Linked DNA regions of Heliomicrobium gestii. The protein of the gene in region 1 interacts with the protein of each later gene in a pairwise test. Links are inferred from orthologs where the notes say so. Each region holds a gene or a part of one and is shown on either strand. Other genes may lie near its edges.

Region 1 (6,480 bases):
TCGCCGCTGTTCCCGTCGTAAAAGGGCAGGGGAACGAGGTCAGCAGCCCCCTCTTCGATGTGATCATCTATGGGGTGTCGGTGGAGGAGAAATAACTGCCGGTCTCAGCGTTTGAAATCCCTGGCAACCATGGTAAAATGAAAAACATATGTCTGACAGAATCAAAAAACGGAGATGAACAGCATGTATGAACTCCTGGCCGGTGTCTATGACCGGCTGATGGCTGATGTCAACTATGACGAATGGGTGGACTTCACCGAGGGCGTCTTTGCCCGGTTCGGCCTCCGACCGGCCACTGTCCTCGATCTGGCTTGCGGGACCGGCGCCATCACCGAACGGCTGCTAAAGCGGGGCTACCGCGTCGTCGGCGTCGACCTCTCGCCGGACATGCTGGCCGTCTGCGCCGATCGCCAGGAGGAATACCTGGAACGGGGTCAACTGCTCCTCCTCAACCAGGACATGCGGCGGCTCGAATACCCGCGGCAGGCCGACGCCATCGTCTGCTTCCTTGACGGCCTGAACTACCTTCCTTCCAAGGAGGATCTGACCCAGACCTTAAAAGGCGTCGCCGCCGCCCTCGCCCCGGGCGGCGTGCTGGTGGCCGATCTGCACACGGAGCACAAACTGGCGACGGTCCTCGGCAACGAAACCTTTACAGAAGTCCGGGAGGATCTGGCCTACATCTGGTCCAACGACTATGACGCAGACACCCGGACGGTGGAGATGAATCTGCTCTTCTTTGTCTCCCGACCGGACGGCCTCTATGAGCGCTTTGAGGAGAGCCACTACCAGATCTGGCACACCCGCGAGGAGATCGAAAGCGCCGTCGTCCAGGCTGGCCTTACCGTCGAAGGGCTCTATGGCGACTTGGCCGGCAACGCCCCGACCGCCACGAGTGAGCGTTTCTACCTGGTGGCCCGGAAAACAAACAGTTAAGGAGAGTCGTCGTTGAGCGATCTGATCAAAGTCATCGAGGTGTTTCTGACCCAAATCGTCACCTACCTGAACTCCTTCGGCTACGCCGGCGTCGTCATCGGCATGACCATCGAGAGCGCCTGCATCCCCTTGCCCTCAGAGATCATCATGCCTATGGCCGGTTTCATGGCCTACCAGGGCTCGATCACCCTCTTCGGCGCCGCTGTCGCCGGCACGGTGGGCAATGTCATCGGCTCTTTGGCCGCCTACTTCGCGGGGCGAGCCCTTGGCGAGGAGTTTATCTTCAAGTACTTCGGCTGGTTCATCTCTCGCAAAGAATTCAACATGGCCCAGCGCTGGTTTGACAAGTACGGCGAGGCGGCCATCTTTATCAGCCGCATCCTGCCGGTCATACGGACCTTCATCTCCCTGCCGGCGGGCATCGCCGGGATGGACGTGAAGAAATTCACCCTCTACACCTTGCTGGGTTCTTTCCCCTGGTGCTATGCCCTCGCCTACATCGGCTATGTCCTCGGCGAAAACTGGCAGTCCATCCGCAAATACGGCCACGACCTGGACATCGTCATCATCGCCATCATCGGCCTCATCGGCGCCTGGTGGCTCTGGCACAAGATGAAGGACTACCGGGAGAGCCGGACCCAGATGAACCGTAAGGATTAAACGGTAAGGACTGGACATCAAGGATTGATGTCGATTAAATTGCATTTGCTACGGGAAATGCTATAATAGGAAACATATGACCCCGTAATGAGATCCCGAGATCACGAATACGGATATGACGAAAACGACGAAGAACGGGAGCAGTACGCCGCCCATCCTCCTCCAGAGACCTGCCGGCCGGTGCGAGGCAGGGGAGAGGCGGTCGAATCTCGCCCGGGAGTCGCAGGGCCGAAGAGAGAACGACGGAACGTTTCACCGCTGTGCCTAGGCGCCAACGGTGAAGCGGCAACCGGCAGCCCATCGGGCCGTTGTCACCTCTCCTAAGCCCAGACGGTTGCGGGACCGTTATCCCTGGCACGAGCGGCCGATCCCGGCAGCGGACCGACCATTGGCGAGGGTTGTCTTCGAGCGACAGCCTTTTCGCGATGAAACGCCTCTCAGGAAAGAGCCTGGAGGCATGACACAATGGCAAGTCCCCCGGCGCGGCAACTTGGGTGGTAACGCGGAAAGAACCTTTTCGTCCCATGGCGGGCGGGAAGGTTTTATCTTTTTCCAAAGAAATAGGGATGGATGAAAAAGGGATCGATATTCGTTTGGGAGGAATCCACACCGATGCAAGAACGCTACGACTACCAGCAGATTGAAGCGAAATGGCAAAAACATTGGGCTGACCATGACATGTTCCGACTCCAGCAGGAACCGGGCCGGCCCAAATACTACTGCTTGGAGATGTTCCCCTACCCCTCGGGCAACCTGCACATGGGCCATGTGCGCGTTTACTCCATCGGCGACGTCGTCGCCCGCTTCAAGACGATGCAAGGCTACAACGTGCTGCACCCCATGGGCTGGGACGCCTTCGGCCTGCCCGCCGAAAACGCCGCCATCAAGCACAAGGTGCCTCCCGCCGACTGGACTTGGAGCAACATCGCCAACATGCGCCGCCAACTCCAGTCCATGGGCATCTCCTATGACTGGGAGCGGGAAGTGGCCACCTGCCACCCTGACTACTACAAATGGACCCAGTGGCTCTTCTTGCAACTTTACAAGGCCGGCCTGGCCTATAAGAAAAAGGCCAACGTCAACTGGTGCCCCGACTGCGCCACCGTCCTCGCCAACGAGCAGGTCGTCGACGGCCTCTGTGAGCGCTGCGACGCCACCGTTGAGAAGAAAGCCCTGGAGCAGTGGTTCTTCCGCATCACCGACTACGCTCAGCGCCTCCTGGACGACCTGAACAAACTGCCCGGCTGGCCCGATAAGGTCAAGACGATGCAGGAAAACTGGATCGGCCGCTCCGAAGGCGTCGAGGCTGACTTTGCCTTGGAAAACCCCGTTGGCGCCGTGGACAAGCTGACCGTCTACACGACCCGCCAGGACACCATCTTCGGCGTCACCTACATGGTGCTGGCGCCGGAGCATCCCGCCGTGGAAAGCTTGGTGAGCGGCAACCCCCGCGAGGTGGAGCTGCGCGCCTTCATCAAAAAAGTCCTCGGCCAGAGCGAGATGGACCGCACGGCGAACGACACGGAAAAAGAGGGCGTCTTCACCGGCCACTACTGCATCAACCCGCTGACCGGCGATAAAGTGGCCGTCTACCTGGCCAACTATGTCCTCGTCGACTACGGCACCGGCGCCGTCATGGGCGTGCCAGCCCACGACCAGCGCGACTTTGAGTTCGCCACCAAATACAACATCCCCATGAAAGTGGTCATCCAGCCCGAGGGCCTGCCTGACCTGGACGTGGAGGAGATGGACCACGCCTATGAAGAGGAAGGCCGTCTCGTCCGCTCGGGCGAGTTCGACGGCCTGATCAACACGCAAGCCCTCGACGTCATCGCCGATAAACTGGAGCGGGAAGGCAAGGGTGTCCGCAAGGTCAATTACCGCCTCCGCGACTGGCTGATCTCGCGCCAGCGCTACTGGGGCGCGCCGATCCCGGTCATCTACTGCGAAAAGTGCGGCGAAGTGGCCGTCCCCGATGAACAGCTCCCGGTCATGCTGCCCACCGACGTGGAGTTCACCCCCTCCGGCGAATCGCCCCTGACCACCCGTCCTGACTTCTACGAGTGCACTTGCCCCCAGTGTGGCGGCAAAGGCCGGCGCGAGACAGACACGATGGACACCTTCGTCTGCTCCAGTTGGTACTTCCTGCGCTACTGCACGCCGAAGGACAAAGACCACGCCTTCCTTAAAGAAGACGTGGACTACTGGATGAACGTGGACCAGTACATCGGTGGCGTCGAACACGCCATTTTGCACCTCATGTACGCCCGCTTCTTCACCAAAGTCCTCTACGACCTGAAGCTGGTCAAGGTCGAAGAGCCCTTTGAAAACCTGCTCACCCAGGGCATGGTCCTTATGGGCGGCTCCAAGATGTCCAAGTCGAAAGGCAACACCGTCAGCCCCGAAGAGATCATCGCCAAATACGGCGCCGACACGGCCCGCCTCTTCATCCTCTTCGCCGCCCCGCCCGAGCGCGACCTGGAGTGGAGCGACCGGGGCGTCGAAGGCGCCCACCGCTTCCTGCACCGCGTCTGGCGGCTTGTCCACGCCTACAGCGAGCCGATCGCCGGCGTGGCGGGGACGCTGGTGGGGAGCGGGGACGGGCAGACCGGCGCGGCGCAACCCGTGGCAGGGCAAACTGATGTGAAGCTCGCGGCAAAGGGCTATGACCTCTCCGCCTTAAACAACGACGACCGCGAACTGGTCCGGGTGGCCCACTACACAGTGAAAAAGCTGACCGAAGACATCGGCCAGCGCTTCAACTTCAACACAGCCGTCTCGACGATCATGGAGATGGTCAACCACCTCTACCAGTACAAGGACAAAGTTCCTGCCGAACAGCAGAACATCCCCCTCGTCAAAGACGCCCTGGCCCGCCTCGTCCTCGTCCTGGCCCCCTTCGCCCCGCACATCTGCGAAGAACTGTGGCAGGTCATCGGCGGCGGCGACTCGGTCTACAAACAGCCCTGGCCCAACTACGACGAACAAGCCCTCGTCCGGGACGAAGTGGAAGTGGTCGTTCAGATCAACGGCAAGGTCCGTGAGAAGCTGCAAGTGACCAATGGCTTGGACGGCGAAGCGTTGAAGGCGAAGGCGCTGGAGACGGAGAAGGTGCAGGCGCTGATCGCTGGGAAGAGTGTGGTGAAGGTGATTACGGTGCCGAATAAATTGGTGAATATTGTGGTGAAGTAGTGTGCAAAGCCCCGGGGTGACCCGGGGCTTTATTGCTAGTATCACCTGTCGGAAATACCTTGTATAGCAAAGTAATGATGAAAGTCATCTAAAACTTTGGCAATGCAAAGCCAAACTGTTGACTCGACTGGTTGAGAAATTCTTTGGTCGACCCTTTATAGTCGGAAACCAGCTATACAGGTTTGGGTGGATTCCAGCCCTACCATTCTCCGAACACGTAAAAAAACCCCCCGCAAGCGGGAGGCTTTATATCGTTTGGTGGACTTGCTGGGACTCGAACCCAGAACCTATCGATTAAGAGTCGAGTGCTCTACCAATTGAGCTACAAGTCCATCGACAAAATTTATTATACCACATAATTTTTGCATTTGCAAACACCAATCATCTAATTTTTGATGGAGTAAAAAGGAAAGTTCGATAACGAAGCGTAACCGTTCAGGGCAGTAGTCCTGGACTTTTTTTCGTGTAAACCATTGGATTATGAATAATTTTGCTTTACATTTAAAGGGTGAATACTTGTATTTAGGATGACGCGAGTGTCTAACGGCAAAAATAAAAGCGCCTAGCTTTTTGAATCTATGAGTTTAATAGAAGGAAGAGTGCAATGCTTACAGATTTTCGTTTGACCCTGATTTTTGGATTAACGGCATTCATTCATATGTTTCAGACATTTAACTATTCGGTAAGACTGGCCGGAGTTCGAACACGGCGGGTATCAATGGCCTATTCATTGTTTAGTGTGTTATTCCTTTTAGCGAGTACGGCGAATACTTTTCAGGCGCCACTAATGGCCAAAGGGATAGAGGCCAGCAATCTGCTACTCTCGAACATCAGCAACGATAGTTCCCAGGCATACTTGCTTTTTGTAGAATCCGTCGATAGACAACTCCGATGTATCCTTTTAGGCGCAACAACAGGGACTGTTTGCGGGACTTTATTGATTCCCAGTTTTACACGAATTTTTTCAAAGAGCATTCTATTGCTTGAAAAAGCCGGATCGGTTCCGAAGTTGTTGCTGGCTACGCTCTCCTTTCGCCGGTTTAAGCATTTGCTCGAGGACGTGCAACTCCCAAACGTTGCGGTTATCACTCGAATGAGAGAAGAGCGCACGATTCCTACAAAAACGATCATATTGAATATTATCGTAACAGCGATATTTTCGACGGGAGTTTTATCTGCCATGTACGCTGGGGTGTTGGCGCCTGAGTATCGCCAAACCGCCGGGTATTTGGCGGCAGTCATAAACGGCATGGCGACGATCCTGCTTGCTACGCTCATCGATCCCGTTACAGCAATATATACCGATGAAGCGATCAATGGCAAAAGATCAGAAGAAGAGGTGAAGTCACTTGTCATGTACATGGCATTTAGTCGGATCGCCGGAACCCTTTTTGCGCAATTGCTCCTATTGCCTTCCGCTAAAGTCATTCAGTTCGTTACCCGGGTTATTTAATTGATATTTATACAGAAATTTACGAATCTTTTCTCGTGTTTAATAGGAATTAAAGGGAGTGATCAAAATGAAAAACGTTTTGGGATTGCTATGCATTATTGTTTTTAACGTAGTCACTATAAAGATATTCATGAACATAGTCGACTACTATGTGGATAAACGTTTTAATTCCTCCAAATACAGACGGGTGCTAATCAAACGAAAATGATGCCGTAACTCATCGAGAATGAGAAATTCGT
Region 2 (4,731 bases), on another replicon or contig:
GACAGAAGAGGCGAAGGGGCGCATCGAGAACATCAAGGAATTCCTTTCCGTGACCCAGGAGTTTGACCGGACGGCCGATGAAAAGACCTTGGAGGAATTCCTGGCCGGCGTCTCCCTCGTTTCTGACACGGACAATTATAATGAAGAGGAAGACGCCGTTGTCCTCATGACGATGCACTCGGCCAAGGGCTTGGAGTTTCCCGTCGTCTTCGTCGCCGGCATGGAGGAGGGGGTCTTCCCCCACAGCCGTGTCCAGTTCGAAGAGGCCCAAGTGGAAGAGGAGCGCCGGCTCTGCTATGTGGCCATCACGCGGGCGCGGGAGCGCCTCTACCTGGCTCGCGCATGGAGGCGAACCCTTTTCGGCAATACTGTCTCTAACGGGCCTTCCCGGTTTTTGGAAGAAATCCCTCCGTCTTTGCTGGTTGAGGAGGATGACCGTCCGCCCCGGGAGTCTCGCTTTTCCTCTTCTACGTCCCTTACTTCTTCTTTTTCCGGGAATGGAGGCGGCGCTTCCTTCGGCCGTGAGACCTATGGAAGAGAAAGCGCCTCGGGCAGCAGCAACCGCATGAGCTACTTTGAACCGGCCTCGGTGCGGACAGGGGCTGGAGGCAGAAGCGCCGTTGGCGGTTCTGCGCCGGTGGCCAAGGGCGCCGATGCGGGCCGAGCGGGCGCACCGGCGGGCACGGCTGCAGCGGGAACGGGCTCGATGAGCGTCCCTGGCGCTCCCGCCTTCGGTGAGAGGGCGAACACAGGCGGCATGGCCGGCGCTGCCGGCGCGTCCGGTTCATCCGGTGCGGGCAGCGCGCCGGCTTCCGGCAGTGGTGTTGGTTTCATCGTCGGCGATAAGGTCCAGCACGGCAAGTTTGGCATGGGCATCGTCGTCAAAACCTCGGGAAGTGGCGAGAGCCAGGAGCTTTCCGTCGCGTTCCCCCAACAAGGGATCAAAAAACTGCTCGTGAAATATGCCGGGCTAAAACGGGTATAGTCTGAAATGAACTGTGGAGGTGTTCCCATGGCTGCCAGAGAGGGCGGACCCGCCCCGGTCGATGGGGCCCAGCGCATCGCTGAACTGCGGGAGCTGATCCGCCATCATGACACCTGCTATTATGTCCATGACGCGCCCGAGATCAGCGATGGCGAATACGATCGGCTGATGCGGGAACTGATCGAGTTGGAACAGGCCCACCCCGAAGAGGTTACGCCCGACTCGCCGAGCCAGCGCGTCGGCGGCGCGCCCCTCGCGGCCTTTCGCGCCGTCAGACACCGTGTGCCCCTGCTGTCGTTGGCCAACGCTGTTGATGACGGCGACCTGCGCGAGTTCGACCGCCGGGCTCGTGAGCGGGCCGACCGTCCCCTTACATATGTCGTGGAGCCCAAGATCGATGGCCTCACGGTGGTGCTCTCGTATCAAGCGGGGCGTTTTGTCCGGGCGGCCACCCGGGGCGACGGCACGACCGGCGAGGACATCACGGAGAACATGAAAACGGTTCGCGCCGTTCCTCTTCGGCTGAAGGCGGATCTGGAAGCCCTGGAGGTGCGCGGTGAAGCCTATCTGCCCAAGGAGGCCTTCGCCAAGCTGAATGAGGAGCGGGAAGAGGCGGGCGAACCGGCTTTCGCCAACCCGCGCAACGCCGCTGCCGGGTCCTTGCGTCAACTGGACCCGAAGGTGACGGCCTCACGACCGCTGCGCGCTTACTTTTACAACATCCTGCACCTCGAAGGCGACCGTGTCAGCGAACAGGTGGCAGCTTTGGAAAAACTGGAGGCCTGGGGTCTGCCGGTCAACCCGGTGCGGCGTCACTGCCAGACCATCGATGAGGTCCTCGAGCACTGCCGGTACTGGACGGAGCACCGTCACGACCTGCCCTATGAGATCGACGGGCTGGTCATCAAGGTGAACGAACTGGATCAGTACCCCTTGCTTGGCGAAACGGCCAAGAGCCCCCGCTATGCCATCGCCTTCAAGTTTCCCCCGGAGCAGGCCGTCACCCGCGTGCGGGACATCACCGTCAAGGTTGGCCGCACCGGCGTGATCACGCCGACAGCGGAACTGGAGCCGGTGCGCGTCGCCGGCACGACGGTCAGCCGGGCGACCTTGCACAACGAAGACATCATCCGCGAGCGCGACATCCATATCGGCGATTATGTGATCATTCAAAAGGCCGGGGACATCATCCCCGAGGTGCTTTCCGTTCTCAAAGAGAAGCGGACCGGCGAGGAACGCTTTTTTGACATGCCCAAGACCTGTCCTGAATGTGACAGCCCTGTCAGCCGGCTGGAAGGGGAGGTGGCGATCCGGTGCACCTCCGCTGCCTGCCCGGCCCAGGCGAAGGAGGGATTGATCCACTTCGCCTCCCGCGATGCCATGAACATCGAGGGCCTCGGACCGGCGGTGGTCAACCTCCTCTGGGAGGCCGGACTCGTCCACGACCCGGCCGACCTCTATGACTTGGCGGCAGAGCAGGTGGCCCCGCTGGAACGGATGGGCAAAAAATCGGCGGCCAACCTGATCGCCGCCATCGAGAACAGCAAGTCTCGGGGCCTGGCTGCGCTGATCTTTGCGCTCGGCATCCGCCTCGTCGGACAGACGGCGGCCAAGACGCTCGCACGCCACTTCGGTTCCATGGAGGCGCTGATGAGCGCCACGACCGAGGAACTGCAAGGGGTGAGCGAGATCGGACCAAAGATGGCCGAGTCGCTCCAGCGCTGGTTCGCTGTTCCCGCCAACCGGCAGGTCATCGCCCGCTTGGCCGAAAAGGGGATGCCGATGGAGGCCGCCAATGCGGCGGTCGCCGCTGTTCCGCAAATTTTCGCCGGCAAGACCGTCGTGCTGACGGGGACGTTGCCGACGCTCGACCGCCGCGAGGCGCAGCGGTTGCTGGAAGCCCGCGGCGCCAAGGTGGCTGCTTCGGTGAGCAAAAAAACGTCTATGGTGATCGCCGGCGAGGCTGCTGGATCGAAGCTCGATAAAGCGAAGGAACTGAACATCCCCATCCTCTCGGAAGCGGAATTTTTACAGTTGATTGACCAGGGATAGCAGGGAGGAACCGGCGTGACGGCGAATAGAAAACAGAATGGGGACATTCTGCTCCGCGGCGGCAAGGTGGTCAACGTCTTCACCCTTGAGATCGAAGAGGCGGACGTGGCCATCGCCGGCGGGATGATCACCGGCCTTTACCGCCGGGACACAGCATCGCCCGCGCCAGGGAGCTATGGACAGGTGATCGATCTGCAGGGCGCCTTTGTGACGCCCGGTCTGATCGACGCCCACATCCACATCGAGAGCACCCTGTTGACGCCGCCCGCCTTTGCCGGCGCCGTCGTTCCCCATGGGACGACCGCCGTCATCGCCGATCCCCACGAGATTGCCAATGTCCTGGGCGTCGATGGTGTCTGGGCTTTTGCCCGGATGGCCGAACGGTTGCCCTTGGATGTCTATATCATGGTTCCTTCCTGTGTGCCCGCCACCCCGCTGGAGACCAGCGGCGCCGTTCTCGACGCCGAAGCGGTCGCCCAAATGATGGACGATATTCCCGGCGCCATCGGGCTGGCTGAAGTGATGAACGTCCCCGCCGTTCTGGCCGGGGATGACGACCTCTTGCAGAAGATCACCGCCGCCCGATTGCGTGCGTTGCCGGTCGACGGGCATGCGCCCGGTCTGAAAGAAGAGGCGCTGCAGGCCTATATCTCGGCCGGCGTTACCTCTGATCATGAGAGTGTTACCGCCGAAGAAGCCTGGGAGAAACTGCGCCGGGGGATGCGCCTGCTGATTCGTGAAGGATCGGCGGCCCAAAACCTGGCTGATCTCATATCCTGTATCGTGCCGGCTACGCAGGAAAACATTTCTTTTTGCTCTGACGACCGGCACCCGGCAGACCTCTTGCGCGAAGGACATATGAACGCCATTTTGCGCAAGGCTGTCTCCCTCGGTGTCGCTCCGGCGCTGGCCGTCAAGCTGGCGACCGTAACGGCAGCCCGCCACTACCGGTTGCCCCGTGTGGGCGCCGTCGCGCCGGGATACCGGGCCGACCTGGCCGTCTTTTCGGATCTGACCGCCTTTCAAACCCAGGCGGTGTTCAAAGGTGGACAGATGGTCGCTTCGGCAGGGAAGCTGTGCGAAAAGGCCGGTGACGCCCGAACATACGCCGATAGGCCTTGTTTCGGTGAAGGCAGCGTCCATCTTCCCCCCATCGCCGGCCGCCTCGCGCCTGCCTATGATCGAGACGCCGAGGTGCGTGTCATCGTTATCCAGCCCAACCAGATCGTCACTGGTCAGGAGATCATCCCGGCCGCCCACATCGGCCCGGCCAAGGATATCCTCCCCGTGGCCGTCGTGGAGCGCCACGGCAAGAGCGGGGCCATCGGTTGCGGCCTCCTCCGTGGTTTCGGCCTGAGACGTGGCGCTGTCGCGTCGACTGTCGCCCATGATTCCCACAACCTGATCGTCGTCGGCGTCGACGACGCAGAGATGGCCTTCGCCTGTGAGACCCTGGCCGAGATGGGCGGCGGCATGGTCGCCGTTGCCGGCGGTCGAGTCCTCGCCGCCTTGCCCTTGCCGGTGGCCGGCCTCATGTCGGATGAGGACGCCGCAACGGTCGCCCGGCGCCTCGCGTCGTTGCACCAAACTGTCCGTGATCTCGGCTGCACTCTGGCGGCGCCGATGATGACCTTGTCCTTCCTGGCCTTGCCGGTCATTCCGGAACTGAAGCTGACCGATCAGGGCCTCGTCGA

Evidence for each region. Proteins that work in one complex are often made in the same cells at the same time.
Region 2: the proteins of leuS (region 1) and ligA interact in binary tests that used the Escherichia coli proteins (3 or more experiments, as listed by UniProt). The link is inferred for Heliomicrobium gestii from one-to-one orthologs.

Annotation. Positions count from the first base shown.
Region 1 is NZ_WXEX01000003.1:162,208-168,687, forward strand. What follows is about bases 1,859-4,998. They hold leuS (leucine--tRNA ligase), read left to right. Parts: upstream 1,859-2,208; coding sequence 2,209-4,788; downstream 4,789-4,998. Other genes in these bases: GTO89_RS04605 (hypothetical protein), read left to right, coding at 1,859-1,920. In the rest of the region: GTO89_RS17135 (peptidylprolyl isomerase), read left to right, coding at 1-95; GTO89_RS04595 (class I SAM-dependent DNA methyltransferase), read left to right, coding at 184-936; GTO89_RS04600 (DedA family protein), read left to right, coding at 949-1,596; more of GTO89_RS04605, read left to right, coding at 1,684-1,858; GTO89_RS04620 (lipid II flippase Amj family protein), read left to right, coding at 5,393-6,241.
Region 2 is NZ_WXEX01000012.1:52,880-57,610, reverse strand. Bases 598-3,524 are described here. They hold ligA (NAD-dependent DNA ligase LigA), read left to right. Parts: upstream 598-1,012; coding sequence 1,013-3,037; downstream 3,038-3,524. Other genes in these bases: ade (adenine deaminase), read left to right, coding at 3,053-3,524; pcrA (DNA helicase PcrA), read left to right, coding at 598-985. In the rest of the region: more of pcrA, read left to right, coding at 1-597; more of ade, read left to right, coding at 3,525-4,731. UniProt on the Escherichia coli protein: DNA ligase that catalyzes the formation of phosphodiester linkages between 5'-phosphoryl and 3'-hydroxyl groups in double-stranded DNA using NAD as a coenzyme and as the energy source for the reaction.